Regions from separate parts of the Parabacteroides merdae ATCC 43184 genome, predicted to be linked through region 3. Evidence: riboswitches for the same ligand, from Rfam matches in the RefSeq annotation. Region 3 holds a riboswitch; each other region holds the start of a gene.
The links. A riboswitch is a leader RNA that binds a small molecule or an ion and turns the genes downstream of it on or off. The one in region 3 is predicted to bind cobalamin.
Positions count from the first base shown of each region.

Region 1: it holds a riboswitch for cobalamin, as region 3 does, so the genes downstream of both, NQ542_RS00380 (BFO_2992 family lipoprotein) here and accC (acetyl-CoA carboxylase biotin carboxylase subunit) in region 3, are expected to answer to the same signal.
Region 2: it holds a riboswitch for cobalamin, as region 3 does, so the genes downstream of both, NQ542_RS04125 (ABC transporter substrate-binding protein) here and accC (acetyl-CoA carboxylase biotin carboxylase subunit) in region 3, are expected to answer to the same signal.

Region 1 covers NZ_CP102286.1:89,508-99,415, forward strand. The annotation lists gene NQ542_RS00360 (ATPase) at 1-132, shown strand, start outside; gene NQ542_RS00365 (acetylxylan esterase) at 162-1,442, shown strand; gene NQ542_RS00370 (lactonase family protein) at 1,473-2,591, shown strand; gene murQ (N-acetylmuramic acid 6-phosphate etherase) at 2,638-3,453, shown strand; cobalamin riboswitch at 3,517-3,713, shown strand; gene NQ542_RS00380 (BFO_2992 family lipoprotein) at 3,997-4,752, shown strand; gene NQ542_RS00385 (YIP1 family protein) at 4,784-5,350, shown strand; gene smpB (SsrA-binding protein) at 5,363-5,824, shown strand; gene metH (methionine synthase) at 5,834-9,529, shown strand; gene NQ542_RS00400 (DUF3810 domain-containing protein) at 9,583-9,908, shown strand, end outside.
Region 2 covers NZ_CP102286.1:1,040,463-1,050,370, reverse strand. The annotation lists gene cbiD (cobalt-precorrin-5B (C(1))-methyltransferase CbiD) at 76-1,920, shown strand; gene NQ542_RS04140 (hypothetical protein) at 1,921-2,595, opposite strand; gene NQ542_RS04135 (ABC transporter ATP-binding protein) at 2,727-3,734, opposite strand; gene NQ542_RS04130 (iron ABC transporter permease) at 3,734-4,771, opposite strand; gene NQ542_RS04125 (ABC transporter substrate-binding protein) at 4,781-5,941, opposite strand; cobalamin riboswitch at 5,998-6,199, opposite strand; gene NQ542_RS04120 (hypothetical protein) at 6,242-6,601, opposite strand; gene NQ542_RS04115 (precorrin-2 C(20)-methyltransferase) at 6,789-7,487, shown strand; gene NQ542_RS04110 (formate--tetrahydrofolate ligase) at 7,569-9,236, shown strand; gene NQ542_RS04105 (alpha/beta hydrolase) at 9,389-9,908, opposite strand, start outside.
Region 3 covers NZ_CP102286.1:3,939,935-3,949,842, forward strand. The annotation lists gene NQ542_RS16070 (RNA polymerase sigma factor) at 1-519, opposite strand, end outside; gene NQ542_RS16075 (acyltransferase) at 1,349-2,437, shown strand; cobalamin riboswitch at 2,658-2,863, shown strand; gene accC (acetyl-CoA carboxylase biotin carboxylase subunit) at 2,911-4,428, shown strand; gene NQ542_RS16085 (biotin/lipoyl-containing protein) at 4,442-4,981, shown strand; gene NQ542_RS16090 (acyl-CoA carboxylase subunit beta) at 4,959-6,491, shown strand; gene NQ542_RS16095 (threonine/serine exporter family protein) at 6,646-7,995, shown strand; gene nrdG (anaerobic ribonucleoside-triphosphate reductase activating protein) at 8,034-8,534, opposite strand; gene NQ542_RS16105 (anaerobic ribonucleoside triphosphate reductase) at 8,639-9,908, opposite strand, start outside.

The sequences.
Region 1 (9,908 bases), 530 kb from region 3:
TATCTGACAGGCTCCATTGCTTGGTATTATCAGGATATATTGAAAGATGTTGCTCGTGAGTTCGAGCTTCGATTAGGAACGATCGTTCAAAGTCCGGTTCAAGGTCTGATCCACTATCACTGTGTTTTATAAATAATAAATTATCTAATTCGGTTTTTATCATGAAAAAATCTTTATTCTTATTGTGTTTGCTTCTGGGTATGTTGGGTAATTGTGCGTTGGTGTTGGCACAACCAGCCCAGAAGTTGGTCAATGTGGTGGTTTCGCCTGATCGTATCGATTGGAAATGCAAGGCGAAGGAAGAAGTCAAGTTTACGGTACAGGTTTTCAAGAATGAGAATTTGTTGAAAGATGTAGTTGTCGATTATGAGTTGGGACCGGAATATTTTCCGACGGTTGTAAAGAAAGACGTTCGTTTGGCGGATGGAAAAACGATACTGAAAGCGAAGATGAATGAACCCGGATTCTTGCGTTGCAGGGTGACGGCCAAAGTGGACGGACGGAAGTATGAAGGGATGGCGACAGTTGGCGTGGATGAAACGAGGATTCGGCCGACGACGGTCAATCCGGAAGATTTTGATGCTTTCTGGACCGGTGCGATCGCTGAAGCCCGTAAGCAGCCGCTAGATCCCAAGATGACTTTGTTGCCGGAAAGATGCACTTCTACGCAGAATGTCTATCATGTCAGTTTCCAGAATGAACGCCCCGGTTCCCGTATATATGGCATTCTGATTGTACCGAAGAAAACTGGTAAATATCCGGCGGTCCTCCAGGTTCCAGGAGCGGGCATACGTCCTTATAACGGATTCAATTTGGGAGAAGATATCATTACGTTGGAGATTGGAATACATGGTGTTCCTGTGACGATGCCGCAGGAAGTGTATAACAACTTGGCTGCTGGAGCATTGAACGGATATAATGCAATGAACAAGAATAATCGCGATACGCATTACTACAAACGGGTCTATCTCGGTTGCGTGCGGGCTGTGGACTTCCTCTATTCTTTGCCTGAGTTTGATGGAAATACAGTCGGTGTGACCGGTGGAAGCCAGGGAGGAGCCTTGTCTATTGTCACGGCCGGACTAGACCCGCGTATCAAGTTTCTTGCTGCTTTCTATCCGGCCTTGTGCGATTATGCCGGCTATCTGCATAAACGTGCGGGAGGCTGGCCGCATTACTACCGGAATGCGCAGCCTGTGGCAAACGAAGTGGAAACGCTCGCTTACTTTGATGTCGTGAATTTTGCCCGCCGGGTGAACGCTCCGGGCTGGTATAGCTGGGGATATAATGATGTGACTTGTCCTCCGACATCCATGTATTCGGCCTACAATGTTATTCCGGGAGTGAAGGACTTGCATCTTTACCTCGAAACCGGTCACTGGACATATCCGGAACAGCAGTCGGAACGTATTGAATGGTTGAAAGATAAATGCGGAAAGTAAATATGTTTCCCGGTTAATAATAATGCATGTATGTCGAATTTAAAGTATTTTTTAGCGGGGGTGTTAATTATGGCAATAACATCGTGTATGCAAAAGGATAGTGAATTGTTTTTGTTTGTCGGATCGTATGCGGGTGCTACAGACCCTGGTATAAATCTGTTTCGCTTCGATGTGGAGAAAGGGACGGCTGTGCCGGTGAAAAGCCTGTCGGGCATTCAAGATCCTTCTTATCTGACAGTGAGCCGGGATGGCAAGTTTGTCTATTCGGTAAGTGAAACTGCTGTGCCGGACGCAAAAGTATGTGCCTATTCGTTTGACAAGCAAACCGGGACGCTTTCTTTGCTGAACGAGCAGCATACGGATGGGAGCGCTCCCTGCTATATCTGGGTGGACAGTAAACACCGGATGGCTGTCACGGCCAACTACAACGGCGGAAGCATAAGTGTTTTCTCCATCTCGGCCGATGGAGCTTTGCTACCGGCTGAAGTATATGCGTATGAAGGAGGAAGACCGGGGGCCGAACGCCAGGCGGTCCCGCATCTGCATTGCGTGTACGCTTCTCCGGATGAGAACTATCTGTATGCCAACGATCTGGGAACGGACCGGATTTATAAATACGAGATCGTTGCTTCCGATAAAGGCTTGAGTTTGCGGGAAGGGACGCCTGCCTCTTTTAGTTTGCCGGTGGGAGAAGGTCCGCGCCATACGGTTTTTCATCCGAATGGGAAATGGGCTTACCTGATTAGCGAGCTTTCGGGCCGCGTCGCTCTCATGTATTACGACAAGGGCAACCTGACCCCGGTCCGGTTTGTAGAAGCCGATACGTTACATGTCTCCGGTAGTGCCGATATACACATCACACCGGACGGTCGTTTCCTATATGCCTCTAACCGTCTGAAAGGTGACGGTATCGCGATTTTTTCTATCGATCTGGAAAACGGGCAATTGACAAAGATTGGTTATCAGCTGACCGGTATTCATCCGCGTAATTTCGTCATCACCCCCAACGGCAAGTTCCTGCTTTGCGCTTGTCGGGATAGTCATATCGTGCAGGTTTACGAAATAGACAAGCAAAGCGGTTTGTTGAAAGATACGGGAAAAGACATCCGGGTTAGTAAGCCTGTTTGCTTGAAGTTTACCGACATGTAAATGTGATATTTTTAGTAGCTTTGCAACGTGTAAATTGTAATAAGCTATGTCATTCATTAAGATAACGGAACAGAATTCTCTCTATAACGACCTGGAACGGAAGTCCGTCCGGGACTTGCTTGAAGATATCAATACGGAAGATCAGAAAGTGGCGTTGGCTGTCCGAGAGACAATCCCCAAAATAGAAGAATTGGTTTTGCAGATCGTTCCCCGCATGAAGCAGGGCGGACGGATCTTTTATCTGGGAGCCGGAACCAGCGGGCGGTTGGGAGTTTTGGATGCTTCCGAAATCCCCCCGACGTTTGGGATGCCTTCCACACTGATTGTCGGCTTGATAGCTGGTGGCGATACTGCCCTCCGGAATCCTGTGGAGAATGCTGAAGACGATGAGGAACGCGGCTGGCAGGAATTGTTGGAGCACCGGGTTAATACGAAGGATACCGTGATCGGCATTGCTGCTTCCGGGACGACTCCCTATGTGATCGGTGCCCTTCGCAAAGCACGTGAACAGGGCATCCTGACTGCCTCCATTTCCAGCAATCCAGATTCACCGATGGCGATGGAGGCCGATATCGCAATCGAAATGATTGTCGGGCCGGAGTTTGTCACTGGCAGTTCCCGTATGAAATCCGGCACGGGGCAGAAAATGATCCTGAACATGATCTCCACCTCCGTTATGATCCGATTGGGTAGGGTTAAAGGAAACCGGATGGTCAATATGCAGCTCACCAATCAGAAACTTATAGACCGTGGAACCCGCATGGTTGCCGAGGAATTGAATCTTCCCTATAACCAATCCCGCCATCTGCTGTTGATGTACGGCTCCGTTCAGGAAGCTGTCGAGGCTTACCGCAAAGCTTAACGGGTCTGGAGTCGGTTTCAGCTTTTTTCTGTAAGAAGATGAGAAATATATGGAAAATATCTTTATATTTGTCCCATGCATTGTTCCTGCTTCGCAATCTGCGGAAAAGGATTAAAAGGGAATCGGGTGCAAATCCCGGACAGTCCCGCTGCTGTAAGCTTCAAAACGGATTGGGCAATTCTTTTATGCCACTGACGCGAGTTGGGAAGGCGCTCATACCGGAAGTAAGTCAGAAGACCTGCAACGCATATTTTTTCGACGGCTTCGAGGATAGGCCGGAAGAGAACTGTGAAGCCGTAGGCTTTTGCCTTTCTTTATTTCCGTTTCCCGTAGCTATTTACTTGTTTTTAATTATTTTGCCATAATAATTAGGAAAAGAGGCATGAATCTGTGGGTGGGATGAGCTCCGCCTCGATTCATGCTTTCCTTTTATGAGTGTGATTAATCTTCCGGCTTTTGTCGTATAAACCTTTTTTTCGTACCTTTGTGCGTTTCCTCCATAAAGAGAGGAAGATAAATACGACTTCAAATTTGTATATGGAAATGAGAAAAACAGTATTATATGGCGTTTTGGCCTTTTGTTTGGTTGTGTTGAATTCTTGTTTGGGAGACCCGGCCACCCAATTGACGATGGCAAACCAGGCAGGGGTAGTGGTGACCGGTTACGGACCTGGTAAGGCTATTTATACCAAGGGGGACGTAGTGGTCTCTTCGGAAGACTTCCAGAATGCCAATGTGGAAAACGGAGAATGTATTTTGTTTGATTATTCCATCGATTACGGGGTCGCAAACAATATGGGGGCAGGGACGGATACCAGTTATACCGAGGCTATTATTTATGAAAATACGATCTCGGAGGTTAATCGTTGGAACTTCTATAATACGTTGACCGATACCTCTATTGTTGCAAAGGACGAACTGTTGCTTTCTTCCCTCCAGGCGCGTTCCGCTTATATCAGAGGCAATTTGTTCCTGTTCACGGAGATAAGCAATCACCCGGCAAACCAAGTGGACAGTTTCTCTTTGTCCTATAATTCGGATAAATTGTTGGGAGACGATAATATTTATAGCCTCTACCTCCGCACGATCAGAATCAAGGCGGACACGACAAGAGGCGAGGCGATGATTATTCCTTGTGCGTTCAATATCGAAGATCTGGTGAAAAAGGCGGAAAAGAATCATTCGGATGAACTGAAGTTCCGGATTAACTATGCATATTCGTTCGGGAAGGATTCTGCATCGATAAACTGGAAAAGTTCCGACGTGTTTACAATAGACTTGACAGGAAAAGGCAAATAAAATGATAAATAGCAAACGAGCGTATTGAAAAATGTATAAAGAGATATTTAAATTGGTTGTAGCCATCATCTCCCAGCCGGGAAAGGCGTGGGATATTCTGACGAGAAAAGAAGAAAAGGACGATGAGTTTTTATCCCGGTTTGTGTATCCTCTCATCGGATTCGTTACGGTTGCTGCTTTTTTAGGCGTGCTGTTCACTCGGAAGGAGTTTGATGTCGAACTGGCGTTGAAGTCGTCTATCCGGACATTAGTCGCTGCGTTCGGCGGCTTTTATCTGGCTTCCTATTTGCTGAATGAGATTTGGCAGGGATGGTTCAAACGGGAGAAGGATATGAAACTGTGTCAACGCTTTGTCGGCTATTCGTCTTCGTTGATGTTTGCATTGAACATCGTGTTGATGTTACTTCCGGAGTTTTTCTTTTTGCGTATATTTGTGTTATATACATTTTATATCGTATGGGAAGGGGCCGGCCCTTATATGCAGGTGGAGGAGAAGATACGCCTGAAGTTTGTCGGGACCGCGACCGGTCTGATTTTGCTGACGCCCTGGTTGATCGAGGTAATTCTTTCCATGCTGATGCCCGGTTTACGTTTTTGATAGGAGAATAAGATGAAAGAGAAGATTAGTAATAACATACAGATAAAGAACAAGCGGGCGACTTTCGATTATGAGTTGCTCGACACGTTTACGGCAGGGATCGTGCTGACCGGTACGGAGATCAAATCGATACGCTTGGGAAAGGCGAGTCTGGTTGATACGTTTTGTATTGTGGAGAAGGGGGAATTGTGGGTGAAGAATATGTATGTGGCAGAATATTTCTACGGGACATACAATAACCATACGGCTCGCCGTGACCGCAAGCTGTTGCTGACTAAAAAGGAATTGCGGAAGATTGAAAGCGCTGCCCGCAATAATGGCTTTACAATTATTCCGACACGTCTTTTTATTAATGATAAAGGACTGGCCAAAGTCGTTGTGGCTATTGCCAAAGGTAAGAAGGAATATGACAAACGCGACTCTATCAAGGAACGGGACGACCGCCGGGAGATGGATCGTGCATTTAAACGGTAACGAACCTTTATGGATAAAGAAATATTTTTGAATCTCCTGAAAGAACGCATTTTGATTCTGGACGGAGGAATGGGTACGATGGTCCAGGGATTTAAACTGACCGAGAAAGATTATCGCGGAAAACAGTTTGCCGATTGGATGAGCGACCTGAAAGGAAATAACGACCTGTTATGTATCACCCGGCCGGATGTGATCAAATCGATCCACCGTCAGTATCTGGATGCCGGTGCCGATATTTTTGCTACCAACACTTTCAATGCAAATGCTATCTCGATGGAGGATTACGGCATGCAAGGGCAGGTGAGAAATATCAATTTGGCTGCCGGAAAATTGGCGCGTGAGGTGGCCGATGGCTTTATGAAGGAACATCCGGATCGCACGATCTTTGTAGCTGGTTCTGTCGGCCCAACTAATAAGACTGCTTCGATGAGCCCTGACGTGAGCGATCCGGCTTACCGTGCTGTCACCTACTTGGATTTGTATAGTGCCTATAAAGAACAGGTAGACGCTTTGGTAGACGGGGGCGTGGATATCGTTTTGTTTGAGACGACTTTCGACACGCTGAATGTGAAAGCCGGACTGGAAGCCGCCGAGGCTGTGTTGAAGGAAAAAGGCAAGGATTTACCAATTATGCTTTCTCTGACGTTATCTGCCCAGGGAGGACGTACGTTTTCGGGGCAGACATTGCTTGCGTTTTTGGCTTCCGTGCAACATACCAATATTGTTAGTGTCGGTCTGAACTGCTCTTTCGGTGCTGCCGATATGAAGCCTTTTCTGGCTGAATTGGCAAAACATGCTCCCTATTATATAAGTGCTTATCCGAACGCCGGTCTGCCGAACAGTTTCGGTTCCTATGATGAGACGCCGGAAAAGATGGCTGTTCATGTAAAATCTTTTATTGACGAAGGGCTGGTGAATATATTGGGAGGCTGTTGTGGTACGACGCCGGCCCATATTGCCAAATATCCCGAACTGGTGAAAGGGGCCAAGCCGCATGTACCGGCTCCGAGGCCCGATTGTCTTTGGTTGTCCGGTCTGGAGTTGCTGGAAGTAAAGCCGGAAAATAATTTCGTGAATGTCGGCGAACGATGCAATGTGGCTGGTTCACGTAAGTTCTTGCGCCTGATCAAGGAAGAAAATTATGAAGAGGCTTTGACAATTGCCCGCAAGCAGGTGGAAGACGGCGCGCAGGTGATCGATATCAATATGGATGACGGAATGTTGGATGCCGTGAAGGAGATGACGACTTTCTTGAACTTGATCGCATCCGAACCTGATATTTCCCGTGTTCCCGTGATGATCGACTCTTCTAAATGGGAGGTGATCGAAAAAGGTTTGATGTGCGTGCAGGGTAAAAGTATTGTGAATTCGATTTCTTTGAAAGAAGGAGAAGAGGTTTTCCTGCAACATGCCGCTCGCATCAAACAGTTGGGTGCAGCTACGGTCGTAATGGCTTTTGATGAAAAGGGGCAGGCAGACACGTTTGAACGGAAGATCGAGGTTTGCGGACGTGCTTACCGTCTCCTCCGGGAGAAAGTCGATTTCGATCCGAACGGAATTATTTTCGATCCGAATGTGCTGGCTATCGCTACCGGTATGGAAGAACATAACGGGTACGGACTTGACTTTATCCGTGCCGTGGAATGGATCAAGAAGAACCTGCCGGGGGCGAAGGTGAGCGGCGGTGTCAGCAATCTTTCCTTCTCTTTCCGTGGAAATAATTATGTGCGGGAGGCCATGCATTCCGTATTCCTGTATCATGCGATTAACAAAGGCATGGACATGGGGATCGTGAACCCGTCGTCGTCCGTACTCTATGAAGATATAGAACCTGCTTTCCGTATGTTGTTGGAAGACGTCATTCTGGCATGCCGTCCGGAAGCAGCTGAAGAACTGATTGCATATGCCCAGAACCTGCATGTAAAAGCGCAGGAGGGAGAAGGTGAAAAGCAGGAAGTCTGGCGTGAATATCCGTTGAAGGAACGTCTGGAAAACGCTCTGATAAAAGGAGTCGGCGATCATTTGGAAGAAGATTTAAAGGAAGCCTTGAAGGAATATCCGCGTGCGGTGGATATTATCGACGGACCGCTGATGGGTGGGATGAATAAGGTAGGCGAATTGTTTGGTGCTGGAAAAATGTTCCTACCGCAGGTTGTCAAGACTGCCCGTACGATGAAAAAGGCAGTCGCCATCTTGCAACCGGCGATCGAGGCAGAAAAGGTCTCTTCCGATTCTGCTAAGGCAGGAAAGGTTCTGTTTGCGACAGTGAAAGGTGACGTGCATGACATTGGAAAGAATATTGTTTCGATCGTCCTGGCTTGCAATAATTATGAGGTGATCGATTTGGGAGTGATGGTTCCGGCAGACGTGATTGTAAAAAAGGCAATTGAAGAAAAGCCCGACCTGGTCTGTCTTTCCGGTCTGATCACGCCTTCGCTCGAAGAGATGGTGCATGTGACGGACGAGATGCAGAAAGCCGGCCTGAGCATTCCCATAATGGTGGGCGGCGCCACGACTTCGAAGTTGCATACGGCCATTAAGATCGCTCCGCATTATGACTATCCGGTCATTCATGTGCTGGACGCCTCGCAAAACCCGTTGATTGCGGCCAAACTGTTGAACCCGGATACGCGCGATGCTTATATCGCCCAGCTGAACAGTGAGTATGAAGCTCTGCGTGCCTCTGTGAATAAGAAAAAAGAGATACTGGTCCCGTTGGCGGAAGCCCGGACGAATCGTCCGGTGATCGATTGGGCTTCTTATAACCCGGTTGTCCCGGCTCGGAACGGGGTACAGGTGATTCCTTCTATTCCTTTGGAAGAAATAATTCCATATATTCATTGGACCTTCTTTTTTAGTGCCTGGAAACTGAATGGGCGTTTCTCGGAAATTGCGCAGATCCACGGCTGTGACGCTTGTCGTGCCGCCTGGCTGGCCGAATTCTCGGAAGCGGACCGGACGAAGGCGTCGGAGGCTATGCAGTTATACAAGGATGCTGTTAAGTTGTTGGATCGCTTGGTTGAGATGAAAGCCGAGTATTGCAAGGCGGTTTATGGTTTCTTCCCGGCAAATGGTGATGGGGATAATATCCGTGTGGGTGAAGTCTTGCTTCCAGTTTTGCGTCAACAGGCGAAAAAAGAGGAAGGAATCTATAAGTCGTTAGCCGATTATGTGATGCCAGTATCGGAAGGGCGTACGGATTATGTCGGCGCTTTCGTGGTGACGGCCGGTACCGGCGCCGAATCTCTGAAAGAACGGTTCGAGCAGGAGGGAGATACCTATAATTCCATGTTGTTGCAAACCTTGACCGATCGTTTGGCCGAGGCTACGGCCGAATATCTCCATGAAAAGGTCCGTAAGGAATATTGGGGATATGCTCCGGATGAATCGCTTTCCATCTCCGACCTGTATAAAGTGAAATATCAGGGAATACGTCCGGCTATCGGTTATCCTTCATTGCCGGACCAGCTTTTGAACTACACGTTGGATAAGTTGTTAAATATGTCACAGATCGGTGTCCGGTTGACGGAAAACGGCGCTATGTATCCGACGGCGACGGTGAGCGGCATTTATATTGCACATCCGGATTCCCAATATTTCATGATTGGTAATATTGATGAAGAACAGATGAAAGATTATGCCTGTCGCCGGAATCTGTCGGAAGCGGAAGTGAAGAAGTTATTGAATAAAAACATTTCAAATTGAAATATATACGCTGGATAGTCTTGTCTCTCCTTCTGGCCGGTATCTGGTGCGCCATGCGTTCGCCGGATATGGGAGAGGCGTATGCCCGGAATGTATATCCTTATATATCGGGTGCTTTGTCCTGTTTTTCTTCTCTATTTTCTTTTTCGATAGGTGATTGCCTGATATACGGTAGTATGGCCGGTTTGCTTGCTTATCTGGTTTATGCCATTGTGAAGAAACGTTCCTGGCGGGCGACAGCCGGACGGATGATCGAATATTTGTTGTGGATATATGTCTGGTTTTATCTGGCTTGGGGATTGAATTATTTCAGGAAAGACTTTTTTACACGGACGGAAATCCCGTATGCGGCTTATTCAGCCGACGCTTTTCGTTCGTT
Region 2 (9,908 bases), 1.5 Mb from region 3:
GCCAGGCAAGTACTCACCAGAGAGGATGCCCCCCTGCTATATTACCGGTAAAGACAAGAGAACAACAGAAACATTATGATACTGATCTTAGGAGGAACAACCGAAGGCCGCAAGGCCGTACAAGTCGTCGAGAGCGCTGGCAAACCCTACTACTACTCGACAGTCGGCAACGAACAGGCGATAGAAGCCGTTCATGCCATTCGCCTCACCGGTGGTATGGACGAAGAAAAGATGGCACAATTCTGCCGCGAGAAAAAAATCTCGTTGCTAGTCGATGCCGCCCACCCTTTCGCCATCCGATTGCATCGGACGCTTGCAAAGGTTTCCTCCCGTCTCCGGATTCCGGTCGTCCGGTTGGAAAGGCAATACCCCGCACATGACAAGCGGTTGATATGGTGCACGGATTATGCCGCCGCCATCGACCGCCTACGTGCGGACGGGATCTGCAACCTATTGGCCCTGACAGGCGTCAAGACCATTGCGAAACTGCGTCCTTACTGGGAGCAGACGCCCTGCTGGTTCCGTATCCTGAACCGGAAAGAGTCTCTTTCGCTGGCTGAATCCGACGGATTCCCAAAGGAACGGATTATTTTTTTCCATGAAGGAGAAGACGAGAAGAAGCTGCTGGACCAGCTTCATCCAGATGCCGTACTGACAAAGGAAAGTGGGGAAAGCGGATATTTCAAGGAAAAGGTCGAAGCAGCACAAGCCTGCGGCATTCCCGTTTATGTCATACAACGCCCTCCCCTGCCTGACAGTTTCACTTTTGTGCAAGGCATGGAAGGACTTCGTAAAGCCATCGAACGCCTCGCTCCCGGCTTCTTCCCGCTCCGGAGCGGTTTCACGACCGGCACATGTGCTACGGCTGCCGCCAAAGCCGCCTTAGTCGCCCTCCTGAACCGAACGGAACAAACCGTTAGTTGCATCACGCTCCCTTCCGGGGAAAAGATCATGCTCCCTGTCGCCGCTACCGAATGGGCGGACAACGCCGCCCTATGCACGGTTATAAAGGACTCCGGCGACGATCCGGACGTGACAAACGGCTGTTCCGTTATCGCCCGTATCGAGTTACAGGCTGGGCAATCCCCTACCCCCGCCTTCCTGTTCCGGGCTGGTGAAGGAGTAGGAACGGTGACGCTTCCCGGCCTCGGCCTCGAAATTGGAGGACCAGCCATCAACGCCACTCCCCGCCGTCTGATTACTGGAGAATTGACAACAATACTGGAGGAAAACGGCCTGTCCGGCAAGATAAAGGAGGTGGTCGTCACGATCTCCGTTCCGGGAGGGAAAGAGTTAGCTGCCCGGACATTCAATCCGAAGTTGGGAATCATCGGCGGAATCTCGATCATCGGGACATCCGGCATCGTACGCCCTTTCTCGAACGATGCCTTTCTCGCCTCGATCCGGAAAGAAGCCGAAGTTGCAAAAGCAATAGGATGTTCTCGCCTCGTCATCAACTCAGGAGCGAAAAGTGAACGTTTCCTGAAAGGCTACCTGTCGGAACGGCTGTCGGAAGAACTTCCTCCGCAAATGTTTGTGCACTACGGGAACTTCATCGGAAAGACACTGAAAATAGCTGCCGAACTGCAATTTGACGAAGTCGTCATGGGAATCATGATTGGCAAAGCCGTCAAACTAGCGGAAGGAGCACTGGATACGCACAGCAAAAAGGTCGTCATGAACAAAGCCTTTCTGAAAGAATTGGCTGCAAAGGCGGGTTGCAAACCAGAGTCCGTACAAAAAATAGATTCCCTGACGCTGGCCAGAGAACTATGGGAACTGTTCAGCAAGACCGAACAACAAAGTTTCTTCCCACTTCTGTTACAGAAATGCCGAGAGCATTGTACCCCCTTGCTTCCCAACGGGAAACTATCCGTTCTGCTGATTTCGGAAAGTGGGAAAATAACCTTTCAAGCGTGATTATTCAAATGTAACATCCTTGTTCTGCACGTAGGAGACATCGATTTTTCCTCCCGCATCACCGTTGCTCTCCTGTAAAGGAAGTTCTCTGACACGGCTCAAGAACAGGGTTCCTTTGGTGGCAGAAGTCGGATTCGTAAAGTTTAGCGTGATGGAGGTCGCGCCTTCCTGCGTATTGTTGATATCATAAACACCGCCGCTGTAGGTCAGGTGCACCTGGACATACTCGTCCTTCCCGATCGGCTTTCCTACCCAAGTGATAATGGTTGCGCCATTGCCTTTGACGGATGTCAGGGATTCGGGAAGAGCGATTGGATCGACATCGTCGATAGAGGCCTTGTTTGTATAGACCTGGTCTTTCCAACGGGAAAAGGTGAACGTGACCGGGTCCAGCCCGGATTCCGACAGCATATACATATAAGCTCCCATTCCTAAAAAGTCCGGCACTTTTCCGTTAAAGAGAATACCTTTGGCCGGCAGGCGCAGATTGGCCCCTTCGCTGTTATATTTATTGAAATTTGCGCCTATATGGGTATGGTTCTGCGTAACATTATATTCGACACCCAAATTCTGATAAAAAGGGATCGAGGGGTCGATCCCGTCCGAATCATCGTTATCGCAAGCGGTAAACACGCCAGCGAACAACAGGCAAGCATAAAGGAAATACTTTCTCATATCATTTAATTTTATCCGAGTTACGGAAAGTATAGGATAATTTACCAATTGCTTCTCCGAGGACTCTATTATTCTTCTTTGATAGAAATAACAAATGAAGTGGGAAAAGTTTTTCCTTTTAGGCTTTTTTGTCAAACAGAAAGCTCCTGCAAGAGAGATTCTATGGTATCGGCCGCCAGCGTACGTCCGTCAAGATGGTGGATCAGGAATGCGGAACCGACAGACAGATCGCCCGTCTCGATCCATACAGGCGACTCCACATGCCGATCGGCACGTATACCGTTCCGCTGGAGTGCCTTGCGGACCATCGCATATTTCTGTCCATGCCCGATCAGGCGTATTTCTTTCGAATACCGGTTATCGATGCGGAACAAGCCGGTCTCCGTGTCGAACACGATTCCCTTGCGGGCGAAGAAACCGCTCAAGTGGCCGCTCAGGGCGAGGTCTTCGGGCGTACCAGGCGTAATCCCGTTCGTCCGGTCCATCAGCCAAATCTTGTCGGCGATCTGGAGCGCCAGTTCGAGATCGTGCGTGGAGAGGAAAATCGTCTTGTTCGTGCTTCGCGTCAGATGGTGGAGCAATTGCATGATCTCCACCTTGCTCGGAAAATCGAGGAAAGCAGTCGGCTCGTCCAGAAAGATAACAGGTGTTTCCTGAGCCAGTGCCTTGGCGATCATGACCTTCTGCCGTTCTCCGTCCGACAGGGTGTGCACCATGCGGGAGGCCAGGTTCTCAATCCGTACCAAGGCGATCGATTCTTCCACGACCTGCTTGTCCTCCTTGTCCAACCGTCCCCAAAAACCGGTGTAGGGACTGCGTCCCATCTCGACCAATTCCCGCACGGACATATTCCGGATGTCACACTTCTCCGTCAGGACCACACCGATCGTCGTGCTCAGTTCCTTGTCCGAATAACTGTCCATATCACGTCCCAAGACGGCGATCTCGCCTCCCAGCTTCGGCTGGAAAGCCGACAGCGTGCGCAGAAGCGTCGACTTCCCGACTCCGTTCGCTCCTAAGAGGCAGGTTAATTCTCCACTATAAATCCGGGCCTGTATATGGCTCGCCACCAACTTGGTATCATTCTTTGTCCGATAACCGATAGAGAGATCGTTTATATGAATCGTATCTTGTCTCATCATTCGTTCAGTTCGTTTTTACGTTTACGGAATAGAACGGAGGCCACTACCGGAGCACCGATTAGGGCAGTCACCGAATTGACCGGCAAAGCCCCTTCGAAGCCGGGCATCCGGGCAATCAAGTTGCAGACGAGTGCCAATGCGGCACCGGCAAACAGGACGGCAGGCATCAGGACCCTATGGTCGGATGTTTGAAAAATGGCCCGGCACAGGTGCGGGACGGCCAGGCCAAGAAAGATGACCGGTCCACAATAGGCCGTCACGATCGCCGTCAGCACTCCTGCCGAGGTGATCACCAAAAGACGTGCCCGCTTGATGTTCAATCCCAAGTTACGGGCATAGCCGTCGCCAAGCAGCATCAGGTTCAACGTCTTGATCAACAGGAACGACAAAGGGATCAGAATCGCCATGATCGCAACAAACAGCATCATCTGGTTGCCGGAAACACGTGAGAAGCTGCCTAACCCCCAGATCACATAGGCGCGAATATCCTCCTCCACGCTGAAGAACTTCAGCACGCCGATCACCGCATTCGCCACGTAGCCGATCATCACGCCGATGATCAGCAGCGTCACGTTCCCTTTCACCTTCTGCGACACATATACGATTAACGCCATCACCGAGAGCGAACCGATCACGGCTGCTATCGAAAGCGCGATTTCTCCCATAAACCCCAATTTACTAAGCGCAACCCCTCCGAGGCTACCGCTCAGCAGTACCACAAAGGCCACGCCCATGCTCGCACCGGAGCTGATCCCCAGCACAGAAGGTCCCGCCAGTGGATTCCGGAAAACAGTCTGCATCTGCAAGCCGCTTATCGCCAGGCCCGCTCCCGCCACCAAAGCTGTCAATGCCTGCGGAAGACGTGATTTCCAGACGATATTCTGCCAGGTCACCGGCTCGTCTCCCAGTCCGCAAATAATGTTCCAGACAGACTTCAACGGGATAGACACCGACCCTAACACCAAATTCAGGAACATCAGGACCAGGATAGACGCTACGATGAGCGACATCAGAAAAGTAGTGGAATGTCTCATTCGTGCAACTTATTTGAGCCGTGCATAATAAACAGGTGTATGATCGGGCAGCAGGTCCGGATGGAATATATGCAGCAGGTCGGCCAGTACGACTTCCGGCTCGGTCGGCATACTTTCGTAAAAAGGCGTATCTTTCATGTTGCAATAGATGATCCCTTTCTCTCTGAAGGCACGGAAATCGGCATAACGCGGGTCCTGCTCCTTCAATGCCTCATAGCTGAACGTACCCGGATAGCTGTTCACAATGCGCCAGTAATCGGCTTCGTCACCCTGGTTGTAGACAGTTTCGAAATCAAGTGTCACACCTCCCGAACGTTTGTCGTTTTTGAGGAAATAGTCAGCACCGGCGTCCTTGAAAAGTTGGGCGAGAAAGCTCTCCCCTCCTACGGCATACCAGTTACCGCCCCGCATCTCGCCGCTCAACACGACCGGGCGTTTCTTCACTTTTCCTTCCGCCGTCAGCTCCTTCAATTCATTGTAACGGGCCGCGATAGCGTCGAATGTCTCGTTTGCCTTTTGCTCCTGTCCTACCAACAGGCCGACGAACTTCACCCATTCCGCCTGTCCCAACGGCGTCATCTCCTTATAGCCTAAATGTGGGATCAATGGGATACCGACATCCTTCAAGGTCTCATATCCGCCCCGTTTAAAAGGCGAAACAAGGATCAGGTCTGGGTTCATACTCATGATCACCTCGTTGTCGAAATTCCCTTCTATGCCGATTTTGGCGGTCTTCCCGCTCTTGAGACGTTCGTTCATCTCCCTATTGAACAGATGCCGGGTACTGGTCACCCCTACGACCTTGTCCAGTTCGCCCATCTTGATAAAATTGGACAACTGCAAAGATGTCATACAGACAACACTTCTGATGGGTGTCTCGATCACAGTATACGATCCGGGGATGCCGGACGGTTTCGTTCCTCTCCTGACAAGCGCATAATGAAAAGTCGTACTTTCCTCATTCTGCGGGTCCTGGATATCCAGCAAGACATACCCGCTCCGATAGGATAATACGAAACCACGGGCATACTCGGGTACAATATGGACACCAGAAAACGCGCTTTCTTCCGTCGTTTCCACCTTATCGGTCCGTTGATTGTTTTTGGTCGTACACGAGGATGCGACACACAACGACATAAGTAGGCAGCATCCTGCCAGGCATTTTTTCATATTCAATATTATTTTATTATAACCGAGCGAGCGTTGTCCACCCCACGAGGACGAGACTCTTCAAAACCGAAACGGCAGGTCTTCTGACTTACTTCCATCCCCGGACACCTTCCCGATCCCCCGATCAGTGGCATTGAGTATTGCCGGTATGTTACCGAAGTTTCACAGCAGCGTGGTCTGTCCGGGATTTCCACCCGGTTCCCTTTTCATTCCTGTCCTGTAAGGAGGACAGGGAAACCTGTTTCAAAGGGCAAATATAATAATATTACTTTTGCTTTCAAGAGAAAAGTGGCAGACAAATCAGTTTTTCTTACGAGCCGCCAAATATTCGTCTTCTAGCATGACTTTCAGTACATGGCCGCTTTCGTCGAAAGCGACAACCAGATTCCGCTGGTCAGTCGTCTCGAGAGAGACCTTATACTGGATAGGGCTACCGCTACCATTCGACTTGTACACCTCTTTGATCAAGCAATTTTCATAAGCGTTGTAAATCGCTTCCTGTGCGGCAAGGTCCACATCGACGATATCGATCGCATAGAAATTTTTCATACTCAACATATCGATATCCGTATTCCCATCCCGTCCAGTCTGCGCATGACTGTTTTGAGCCATACAGACACACGAAACCACCATAGCCACCATCAATACAAACTTCTTCATAACCTAAAATCTTAAACAATCTATTTACCTTTTTCTAATCGTTCCATCAAGTACAAATTGCATGCCAAAGAATAAAAAGCGGGCTGTGGAAAAGGCAGTGTGGAAATTATCCCCACAATTGTGGAATGCAGATTTGGAAAGTTCCGCAATTTTCCTCACTTTTGCGCACCAAATAATTCTAACGCACATGTCGTACCCCATCTGCTTCGTATCGCTCGGTCCGGGAGACCCCGAACTGATCACCTTGAAAGGCTTGAAAAAACTCCGACAGGCCGATATCATCTATTGCCCCGCCACCATAAGCAAAAGCGGACAACTACTCTCCCGTGCGGCCCGTATTATCGAAGAACTGGAAATCGAGAAATCTGTAGTCCAGTTCTTCACGCTCCCGATGAGCAAAGACCGGACCGAAGTCTGGAAAGTCTACGATACCTTGTATGAAAAGGCCATATCCGCCAGGGATAAAGAGAAAAAGGTGGTCATTGTGGCGGAAGGCGATGCAGGGTTCTATTCTTCCATACAGTATATATACGACAAATTCAAAGAGAACCGCATCGAAGTGGAACGAACCGCCGGAATACCAGCTTTCATTGCAGCGGGTGCTTTAGCCGGCTTGCATATTGTCAAGCAGGAAGAACAAATCATCGTCATACCCGGAATGCTGACGGCGGAAGAATTGTCGAAAAAGATCAAGACCGGTAATGTGATCGTCATCATGAAGCTGTCCCAATGTGTGGAGGCCGTCCATACCTGCATCCGGTTGCATCCGGAAACGAACTTCCATTATTTTGAGAATGTCGGGACCGGAGAAGAGTTTTACACCTCCGACCGGAAACAAATCCAGAGGAAAATATTCCCATACTTTTCCCTTATGATCATCCAATAGTATCTAAACTACCTGACTTTTCATTTTGTTATTATACAAAAATATATTTACTTTTGTTTTCCACTTAAACTCACATAAGACATGAAATCAGACATAGAAATTGCAAGAGAGGTTTCTCTGCGCAAGATAAAAGAAATCGCGACCGGATTAGGTATCCCTCGTGAAGAAGTTCAGAATTACGGCAGATACATCGCCAAGATACCTATCCATCTGATCGACGAAGAGAAGATCAGACAACACAATCTTATCCTGGTTACAGCCATCACTCCTACGAAAGCGGGTATCGGTAAGACGACCGTTTCAATCGGGCTGGCTTTAGGATTGAACAAAATCGGTAAAAAGGCGGTCGTTGCCTTGCGCGAACCATCATTGGGTCCATGCTTCGGCATGAAGGGCGGAGCTGCCGGAGGCGGATACTCGCAGGTGTTGCCGATGGAAAACATCAACCTGCATTTTACGGGGGATTTCCATGCGGTTACTTCTGCCCACAATATGATCACGGCATTGCTGGACAATTACATCTACCAGACGCGTAATACCTGTGAAGGTCTGAAAGAAATCAAATGGAAACGCGTACTAGACGTGAACGACCGCAGCCTGCGCAACATTGTTTCCGGCTTGGGCGGATCGGCCAACGGTGTACCGACGGAGACAGGTTTTGACATCACACCCGCTTCGGAAATCATGGCGATCCTTTGCCTGGCAACGGACATCGAAGACTTGAAACGCCGTATCGGCAACATCCTGTTGGGATATACGAACGATGACAAGCCTTTCACTGTAAACGATCTCGGTGTGGCCGGAGCGATCACGGTATTGCTGAAAGACGCTCTCCTGCCCAACCTGGTGCAAACAACCGAAAACACGGCCGCATTCGTACACGGAGGCCCATTCGCCAACATCGCACACGGCTGCAACTCCGTTCTGGCGACCAAGATGGCGCTGACGTATGGCGATTACGTCATTACAGAGGCTGGCTTCGGTGCCGACCTAGGAGCTGAAAAGTTCTTCGACATCAAATGCCGCAAAGCCGGACTGACACCGAAACTGACAGTTATCGTGGCGACAGCCCAGAGCTTGAAGCTGCATGGAGGCGTACCGGAAAACAAGATCAAGGAACAGAATATCGAAGGGATGAAAAACGGTTTCGAGAATCTGGACAAACATGTCGAGAACATGAAACGCTTCGGCCAGGAAGTGATCGTGACTTTCAACAGGTACGCATCCGATACGGACGAGGAAATCGCACTGGTCGCAGAACATTGCCGCGAGATCGGTGTTGGTTTCTGTATGAACAACGTATTTGCTGCCGGTGGCGAAGGAGGTGCCGAACTCGCGAAACTGGTGGTCGACACGATCGAAAAGAAACCTTCCACCCCGCTAAAATACATCTACGAGGACGACGAATCTATCCGTAGCAAGATAAAAAAGGTGTCCGAACAGATCTATGGAGCAGCCTCTGTTGTCTATACGACATTGGCGGACAAGAAAATCAAGCAGATCGAAAGTCTCGGAATCTCCCACTATCCGATCTGCATCGCCAAGACGCAGTATTCGTTCTCTTCCGATCCGAAAGCCTACGGGGTAGCCAAGAATTTCGAGTTGAAAGTGCGCGATATCATCATCAACAACGGTGCAGAGATGATCGTTGTCATCATGGGCGAGATCATGCGCATGCCGGGACTGCCGAAAGACCCGCAGGCAAAACGTATCGACATCGTGGACGGCGTGATTGAAGGGTTGAGCTAAAAGACAAGCCACCATATCCCTATATATGCAAAACACCGGTGTTTTGAAAACGAATCACCGGTGTTTTGAAAACGAATCACCGGTGTTTTGAAAACGAATCACCGGTGTTTTGAAAACGAATCACCGGTGTTTTGATACTAGGCTATACCAGCCTAATTCTTTCCCTTGTTTTTATCGAAAAATTTCTTAAAGAACAGGATTTGGTAGTCGATCGAGTTCTTCCAGTATTCACCGTTATGTGATCCGGGACGAACAAGGAAATCATGGTCGATCTTATATTTCAGCAGCTTCTTATGGAAGTCGTTATTCACTTCGAAAAAGAAATCGCTGTAACCGCAATCGAAGATAATAGCCAGTTCACCGTTCTTGATACGGTCAATTTGCATGATTGCCGTATGAGTGTTCCAAACCTCCTGATTGTCGCTCTCGTTTCCGAGCAGCTTGTTCATCTCCCAATTATTGGGGAACGGTCGGATATCGACTCCGCCACTCGTACTACCGGCCGCACCAAACACATCCTTATGACGAAAAGATAGCCACATGGCTCCGTGTCCGCCCATGCTCAACCCAGTAATAGCACGACCGGAACGATCTTTCACTGTCGAATATTCAGAATCGATATATTTGACTAATTCGGAGGAAACGAATGTCTCATAACGGTAGGACGGATCT
Region 3 (9,908 bases):
TAGAAACAATAGTTCAATTTTTCCTTGTTGCATACGTTCTATGGCACGGTAGATCATTTTTCGCACACTTTTGGGTGTGATATTGAGTATTTCGGAAATTTCTTGTATGGAGAGTGCTTTGATAAAGCGCAAATATATGACTTCCCGCTGCTTGTTTGTCAATAAATTCAATAGGCTTTCAACCTCTTTCTCATAGTTTCTTCTTTCTTCTTCATCCTCCATTAAAGCTTCGGCATCAACTTCTATTTTGAAATTATATTCGACTTCTTCTTCTAAGCTAAGCCAGTTCGCCTGTTTACGTAAAGATGTTATTATCTTGTTCTTGAGAGCACTAAACAGATAGGATTTCGGAGAACCGAGAATTTCTATTTTATCAGCCGATTCAAACAAGTGCAAAAAGAGATCATGTATTGCATCTAATACAAAATCTTTTTCCACTCCAAAGGCTATTCCATAGGCGAACAACTCATCTATATAGTTCTCATACCATTTATCAATTTCTGATTTGATATTTGACATTTCGTATTGGTACAGTGAAATTCAAAACCGCAAAAATATAGAATCTCATTCGAATAGGCAATGAAATATCAAGGCTACGCACCAAAATTGTAATTGCCTTAGTTGTTCAACAGGGTGACCGTATCACAATTTTCTAAGGTTGTAATCTCTATACGGAGTTTTCACAAATCCTCTATCACTCTATCACTACGAAGGTTATGGCTATTAATATTCAAGCGTTAGAGGCAGTGATACAGGACGTTTTCCTCTATCACTCCTCTATCACTTCTGACACATGGTGCTTTTATCATATAATTGAAAACCAGTGTGTTGCCTTCTTTTGCTTTTGAAAAAGCATATAAAATAATCGAATAAACAAATGTAAAAACGAATATAACAGGTATTAAATTGGCGAAATACGGTTCTTCATTTCACAAAAGCCCTCTCTTTTTTTAGCAGAAACAAGCAGATAATTCCGTAAACACCCCCATGTTGCCATCCTTAACATCCGGGTGTAGAGAGTCGGTACATCCGGGTGTAAGAGGGGGCAACATGGGGATGTCCGGCAACAAAAGTGCCTTGCCGGACAATAAAAACCACCCGGTTTTACCTATTTTTATAGCCGTTTTTAGAGAAAAAGGCTCTGTTTTTTTGGGGTATATTTCATGCGATTTCCGGGTGTTGGTGCGGTTGCCCTGGTTGTTCAAACCTGTTTGAGAGGATTTCCGGCTTTTTTCCTATCTTTGCCGCCAATTAAGCAGTATCTGGAAAATTACGAAATTTTCCGCCATGAATGCATGCTTCGCCTAAAGAATTAAATCTCTTATTAATATAGTAATTAAGCAAAAAAATGAAACGTATAGTTTTTTTGGATTATGTACGCGTGTTCGCATGTTTCCTTGTTATGGTCGTCCACGCCAGTGAAAACTTTTACGGTGCCCCCGGTTCGACGGACATGGTGGGACCGCAAGCCTTTCTGGCAAATGAGTCAGACCGGCTATGGGTGTCCATATACGATGGGTTTTCGCGTATGGCCGTGCCGTTGTTTATAATAGTCTCCGCTTTTCTTCTTGCGCCGATGAAGGAAGGGCAGACCATGTGGCAGTTCTATCGTCGGCGTTGTATCCGCATTCTACCACCGTTTTTCATATTCATGATACTCTACAGTACTCTGCCGATGTTGTGGGGACAGATTGATGGAGCGACCTCGATCAAGGATCTGTCGCGGATATTTCTGAACTTCCCGACGCTGGCCGGGCATCTATGGTTTATGTATCCCTTGATCAGCATTTACCTGTTTATTCCTATCATCTCGCCCTGGTTGAGCAGAGTGACGGTCAAAGAAGAACGTTTCTTTATCGGGTTGTTTCTCTTGTCGACCTGTATGCCATATCTGAACCGTTGGTTCGGAGAAGTGTGGGGACAGTGCTTTTGGAACGAATACCATATGCTGTGGTATTTCTCCGGTTACTTAGGCTATCTTGTGCTCGCACATTATATACATGTCCATCTGACCTGGAACCGTTCCAAACGTTTTATTATCGGAATTGTTTCGATGCTCATTGGTGCAGCTATTACCATATATTCGTTCTATGTTCAGGCCGTTCCCGGAGAAATACTCCCCACGCCCGTGCTGGAAATAGGGTGGGCTTTCTGCACCATCAACTGTGTGTTGCTTACGGCCGGCACGTTCCTGATGTTCAGTTGTATTGAACTTCCCGAAACTCCGCGCTTCGTATTGGAACTCTCTAAACTCAGCTATGGGATGTATCTGATGCATATCTTTTGGCTCGGTCTGTGGGTGGCGGTGTTCAAGTCCGTCTTGCCGTTACCGACTGTTGCCGCCATTCCTGCGATTGCGACATGCACGTTCATTTGCTGCTTCGTGACAACCAAGGTTATTTCGCTCATTCCGGGCGGCAAATGGATCGTCGGGTAGAATATATTCGTTTGTTACTTTCGATTTTCACTTTGTAAGGGGTAAAAAGATCGTTATCCCTTCATTTATTCTAAAATCAGCGATAGCAATTCTGTAATCAGTGGCAGTGATTATATAATTGCTGTCGCTGATTTTGTAATTGCTGTCACTGATTACAGAATATTTCGTGTGTCCGTACCGAATTTTGGCGATCGAAATAGAGCGTATCAGAAAAAAAGTTTACATTTGCCACCGAATCGGTTCTGTATTTCCCGTTCGGGAATATGGATTAAAAGGGAATCGGGTGTAAATCCCGGACAGTCCCGCTGCTGTGAAGCTCCGTTTTAACATCTTGGAACTACTTTCGCCACTGACTTGTTATAATTAAGTCGGGAAGGCTTCAGGATGGGAGTCAGTCAGAAGACCTGCCGTTCATTATAAGGTTCATATCCTCGTGGGTTAGGCTATGGATGCGAAACATAAATACAATAAATATGATAAGAAAAGTTCTGATTGCGAATCGGGGCGAGATAGCTGTGAGGGTTATGCGCTCCTGTCGCGAAATGGGGATACGGTCGGTGGCTGTTTTTTCGGAAGCAGACCGGACGGCACGTCATGTCCTTTATGCCGACGAAGCGGTCTTGATAGGACCGGCAGCATCAAAAGATAGTTACCTGAATATCGAAAAGATCATCCGGGCAGCCAAGCAACACAAGGTGGATGCGATTCATCCCGGATATGGTTTCCTGTCCGAGAATGCGGATTTTGCCCGCCGGTGCAAAGAAGAAGGAATCGTCTTTATCGGCCCGTCGGCAGAAACGATGGAGGCGATGGGAGATAAAATATCCGCCCGCAAGCGGATGATAGACGCCGGCGTGCCGGTCGTTCCTGGCACGCAGCAGCCTTTGCAGGATGTTGGAGAAGCATGCCGGGTCTGCCGGGAGATCGGTTTCCCGGTCATGCTGAAAGCCTCGATGGGAGGCGGTGGAAAGGGAATGCGTCTGATCCATAAGGAAGAAGAGGTGGAAGAGGCTTACAACGCCGCTCGCTCGGAGTCGCTCTCTTCTTTTGGTGACGATACAGTTTATCTGGAAAAGTACGTGGAGGGACCACATCATATCGAGTTCCAGATTTTAGGCGACAATTACGGGAATGTGGTCCATCTCTGCGAACGCGAATGCTCTGTGCAACGCCGTAACCAGAAAATTGTCGAGGAAAGTCCGTCGCCGTTCATTACGCCGGAACTGCGGAAAGAGATGGGCGAGAAGGCGGTTGCGGCTGCTAAGGCCGTCGACTATTCCGGTGCCGGGACGATCGAGTTCCTGGTCGATAAACACCGTAATTTTTATTTTCTCGAAATGAACACCCGTTTGCAGGTGGAGCATCCGATTACCGAAGAGGTGTTGGGGCTCGACTTGGTAAAGGAGCAGCTTCGTATTGCCGACAACGAACCGTTGCATATCCGGCAGGAAGATATATCCCAGCGTGGGCATGCTATCGAATGCCGGATCTGTGCCGAAGATACCGCCAACAATTTCATGCCATCTCCCGGCATTATCCGCCAGCTGACCGAACCGAACGGGATCGGAGTGCGAATCGACAGCTATGTCTATGAAGGTTATGAGATTCCGGTCTATTATGACCCGATGATCGGCAAGCTGATCGTGTGGGCTACCAGCCGCGAGTATGCGATCGAACGAATGAGGCGTGTCTTACACGAATACAAGATTACCGGGCTGAAGACGAATATCAGCTATCTCAGGCGGATCATGGATATACCTGATTTTGTGCATGGAACCTACGATACATCGTTTATCGGAAAGCATGGCGAGGAGCTGCAACATCCGGTGAACCCCGGAGACGAGCATGAATCGGAAAATATCGCCATGATCGCTGCTTATATGGATTACCTGATGAACCTGGAGGAGAACGTATCGGGCTCTTCGGTGGACAACCGTCCGATCAGCCGTTGGCGTGAGTTCGGGTTGCAGAAAGGTGTGTTAAGGATTTGAAAAATTGTTTATAATGGAAATACATATTGGAAACCGGGTGGCTGATGTGGAGCTGCTTGGAAAGGATGGAAACAAGGTGCGGCTCGACATAGACGGACAGCCCTACGAGGTGGATATCGTGATGGCTGAGAACGGGGCTTGTTCGATCTTGCATGACGGACATTCTTACAATGCCGAGCTGATCCGTTCGGGAGGAGGAAAGAACTATCAGGTCAACACGCTTTTCTCCTCTTATTCGGTCGACATAATCGATTCGCAGGCCAAATATCTACGTATGCGCAAGAACAGCGAAGAAAAGCAGGGCGACAAGGTTGTATCGCCGATGCCCGGAAAGGTCATGAAGATTCCTGTGAACGAAGGAGACCTTCTGTCTGCCGGGGATATCGTGGTGGTGCTCGAAGCCATGAAGATGCAGAGCAACTATAAGGTCAGCTCTGATTGTCGGGTACGTGAAATCCTGGTGAAGGAAGGAAACACGGTAAACGTGAATCAGGTGTTGATGACATTGGAAGTAATTAATCAGGAAGAAAATGCAGAAAGAAGAGATATATAAGAAGTTTGAAGAACTAGATAAAGTAGCTGCTCTGGGTGGCGGCGTAGTTCGTATCGATAAGCAACATGAGGCGGGGCGTATGACAGCCCGTGAACGTATTGATATGTTGCTGGATAAAGGTACGTTTGTTGAACTGGATAAGTTCGTGACGCATCGATGCACGAATTTCGGCATGGAGAAAAACAAGATTCCGGGAGACGGTGTCGTTTCTGGATATGGTAAGATCGAAGGTCGTCAGGTCTTTGTCTACGCCTACGATTTTACAGCTTACGGAGGAACGCTCAGTTCGACCAATGCCGCCAAGATCGTAAAGGTCCAGACGCTAGCTCTGAAAAATGGTGCACCTGTGATCGCATTGAACGATTCGGGAGGTGCGCGTATCCAGGAAGGAGTCGGTAGCCTGGCAGGTTATGCGTCGATCTTCTATCAAAATACGATGGCCTCTGGGGTGGTTCCCCAGATTTCGGCTATCCTCGGTCCTTGTGCCGGTGGAGCTTGTTACTCGCCGGCACTGACCGATTTCATTTTTATGGTGAAAGAGAAGAGCCATATGTTCATAACCGGACCGGATGTCGTGAAGGCCGTTACGCATGAGACGGTGGAGAAAGAGGAATTGGGAGGCGCCTATGTGCATAGCAGTAAAAGTGGCGTGACGCATTTCGTGTGTGATACGGAGGAGGAAACGTTGATGAGTATCCGCGAGCTGCTGAGCTTCCTGCCGTCAAACAATATGGAGGATGCGCCGTCTCTCCCGTGTTCTGACGATATCCGTCGTGAAACGGAAACGTTACAGACGGTGATTCCCGATGATCCGAACGTGCCGTATGATATGAAGGACGTGATCGAGCCGGTGGTCGACAATCATTATTTTTTCGAAGTGATGTCTCATTTTGCAAAGAATGTGGTGGTCGGCTTTGCCCGTCTGGGTGGCCAGTCGGTTGGTATTGTGGCGAATCAGCCGGCTTTCCTAGCTGGTGTGCTGGATATCGATGCCTCGGACAAGGCGGCTCGTTTCATCCGTTTTTGCGATTGCTTCAATATCCCGCTGGTGACGTTTGAGGACGTACCCGGCTTTTTACCCGGCTGTCAGCAGGAGCATGACGGGATTATCCGCCACGGGGCGAAGATCGTTTACGCTTATGCCGAGGCGACAGTTCCCAAAATTACGTTGATTACGCGTAAAGCTTACGGCGGCGCTTATATCGTGATGTCGAGCAAACCGATCGGCGCCGACATCAACTTGGCTTACCCGATGGCGGAAATCGCAGTGATGGGAGCCGAAGGGGCTGTCAATATCCTGTACCGGAAAGCGGAAGGAGAAGAAAAAGCACAGGCTATGAAGGCATACAATGAACAGTTCTCGAATCCTTATCGAGCAGCCGAATTAGGATTTATCGATGAGATCATCATGCCCCGTCAGACACGTTACAAGTTGATACAGGCGCTTGAAATGGCAAAAAATAAGAGCCAGAGCAATCCGCCAAAGAAACATGGCAATATGCCTTTGTAAATCAAGGATGTCGATTTGAAAATTATAAATAACTAACATGGTGAACAAAAGAATCATTCGACAGAATCAATAGAATTGATTAGAGGAAGGCTTGCTTGTGAAAGTCAGCCTTCTTACTTTTGTGCCCGCATTTAATAGAGAAAAGACAAAAAGGATGGAAAAAGAGACTTTGACAGACCGGGAGGTTTTGTTGTTACGGAGAAAACTGGACTTATTACTCCGTACGGGAAAATTGCTGATGGAGAGTGCCGCGGATACGAACCGCATCGAACGGAACATGAAGCGTGTGGCTGCTTTTATGGGGATTCCTGAAGAAAAGCTTCATCTGGATATCAGATGGACGATGATTATGGTGAATGTGAGCGACGAGACACATTCCTTTTCAAAATTTCAGAAGTGTGAGAAGCATGGTATCAATATGACGACCATTACGGAGGTCAGCCATCTGTCATGGAAGGCGATTGAACAAGACTATTCATTGGACCAGTATGAGGAAGAGCTTGAGCGGATTGCGCGTAAACCTCGTAACTATATGCCTTACCTGGTGGCAATCGGTGCAGGGTTTGCCTGTGGCGGTTTCTGTAAGTTGTTCGGCTGTGACTGGATCGCGTTTTTGTTCGCTTCTATTTGTGCATTTGTCGGATTCCGTGTCCGAGCGCGTTGTATCGAGTTCGGGATAAATGTGTATATGAGTATTGCGATTGCGGCGTTTGTGGCGACTTGTCTGGCGTATGCTTCTTCTTTTTCGGGGCTGTCATCCACGCCTTACCATCCGTTGCTGGCTTGTGCTCTGTTTATCGTGCCGGGAGTACCGTTAATCAATTTTGTGGATGACATGATTGACAATCATTTGCTTGTCGGGATTACGCGGGCGGCCAATACGATGATGATGGTCGGAGCGATGACGTTCGGGATTGCTTTTGCCATGCGGGTGTTGGTAATGAACGATATAGAGATCGACCATAAGTTCAGTGAATTGAGCATGGTGCCGCATGATCCTTATTATATTTATGCCATTGCGGCGGCTATTGCAGCGATGGGTTTTTCAATGATTTTCAATATCCAGCGACGTTTGTTGTGGGTTGTGGCTTTAGGGGGGATCATTGCAGTGTGTACCCGTAATTTTGTGAATTTTGAGTTGGGATATGGTCCGGTGATCGGTTCGTTTATGGGAAGTTTTGTCGTGAGTCTGATTGCGGTAAAGGCGGTTCATTGGTTCGATGTCCCCAATCATGTGTTAACGATCCCGTCTGTTATCCCGATGATTCCGGGAGTACTGATGTATCGTTCGTTGTTTGCTTTTATCAACCTGCACGGGGTGATTGGTGAAGTGACCAATGCTTTTGCCAACGGGATCAATTCGGCTTTAATTATCCTGTGTATCTCTTTAGGTGTTGCCGTTCCGAATATCTTCGCTCGTCGCTACATTGCCAAAGACCGCCAGCGTTATCTTGAAGAAGAACTTGAAAAACGCAGGCAGCGTGGTAAGTTCATTGAATGGTAAGGAGATTCATGAATTATGATTTATGAGTTATAAAAGATTCATAAATCATAATTCAGTTCCAACAAGACAGTCTTGTTGGCTTTTAGGGAAGCTTTGACATCGATCAGGCGTTGGTTGCTGCTGCCACGGAAAAGAAGGCTTTCATCGCGTAGGGCTTGTTTGAATTTACCATCTACCAAGACGTCGATGTATTTGAGCAGCTCTGCCTGTTTCGGATTGTCCAGAAGACGCTCGAAAGTATAGCCGGTATAACACCAGATGTTTTTCCGGCTTTTTTCTTTGATCGCCTGTGCCAGCTTGGTGAAACCTTCCGGTTGGAACATGGGGTCGCCGCCGCTGAAGGTCACGTTGGCAAAGTCGTCTGCCAAGACCTTCGTTAGAATCTCTTCCGTCGATATTTGTTTCCCCTTTTTTATGTCCCACGATTCGGGATTATGACAGCCAGGACAAGCGTTCGGACAACCTGCCGCATAGATCGCGGTCCGGAATCCCGGACCGTCGACAGTTGTATCTTCTATGATATCAATGATGGAAAGCACTTTGGAATTTGAAAATTAAGAATTGAAAAATAAAATGCTTGACTTATAAGCTTCAATTCTTGGTTTATAATATAACTGTTTATATCTCTCGCAATCTTCAATTTTTAATTATGGACGACCCTGTCGTTCAGTTCTGCCAGTTTCGCTTTGTTCCAGCGATCTGTCGTACCGACCAGGTAGCCGGTGATGCGCTGTAGTTTGTCGAGATGGATACTGCCGCATTTCGGACATTTCTCCAAATGGGTTTCCGCATTTTCGTAGCCGCAGTCGAGGCAGCGGTTACGATTGTGGTTGACGGAACCGTAGCCAATATTATAACGGTCCATCATATCGACAACTTGCATGATCACTTCCGGGTTATGGGTCGCGTCTCCATCCATTTCGACATAGAAGATATGGCCTCCGCGTGTCATCTCGTGATAGGGAGCCTCCACTTCTGCCTTGTGGCGGGCGCTACATTTGTAATAAACGGGTACATGGTTGGAGTTTGTATAGTAGTCGCGGTCCGTGATACCGGGCAACGAACCGAATTTCTTACGGTCACGACGGGTAAATTTGCCCGACAAGCCTTCGGCCGGTGTTGCCAGTACGCTGTAATTATGCTGGTATTCCTCTGAAAACTGATTGGCCCTGTTACGGATATAGCTGACGATCTTCAGGCCTAACTCCTGCGAAGCCGCATCTTCGCCGTGGTGTTTGCCGGTGAGGGCGACCAGGCATTCTGCCAGGCCGATAAAACCGATCCCCAATGTACCCTGATTGATAACGGGTGCGATCGTGTCGTTCGGTTTCAATTTCTCGCTACCCAGCCAAAGAGATGACATCAGCAACGGGAACTGTTTGGCATATGCCGTTTTTTGGAATTCCATGCGCTCGTGTAGTTGGCGGGCGGTTATATCCAGCATGTGGTCGAGCTTGGCAAAGAATTGGGCGATCCGTTCTTCCTTGTTTTCAATGTGCATGCATTCGATAGCGAGGCGTACGATATTGATTGTCGAGAAAGAGAGGTTACCGCGGCCGATAGATGTTTTCGGACCGAAGCGGTTCTCGAATACACGCGTGCGGCATCCCATGGTCGCAACTTCGTGCATATAACGTTGCGGATCATCGGCACGCCAGTCTTCGCTCTGGTTGAATGTCGCGTCGAGGTTGAGGAAGTTCGGGAAGAAACGGCGAGCTGTAACCTTGCAGGCAAGCTGGTAAAGGTCGTAGTTACGGTCTTCCGGCAGATAGCTTACCCCGCGTTTCTTTTTCCATATCTGAATCGGGAAGATGGCCGTTTCGCCATTGCCGACTCCGCGATATGTGCTTTTCAATATCTCGCGAATGATACAGCGTCCTTCGGCAGAAGTGTCCGTTCCGTAATTGATGGAA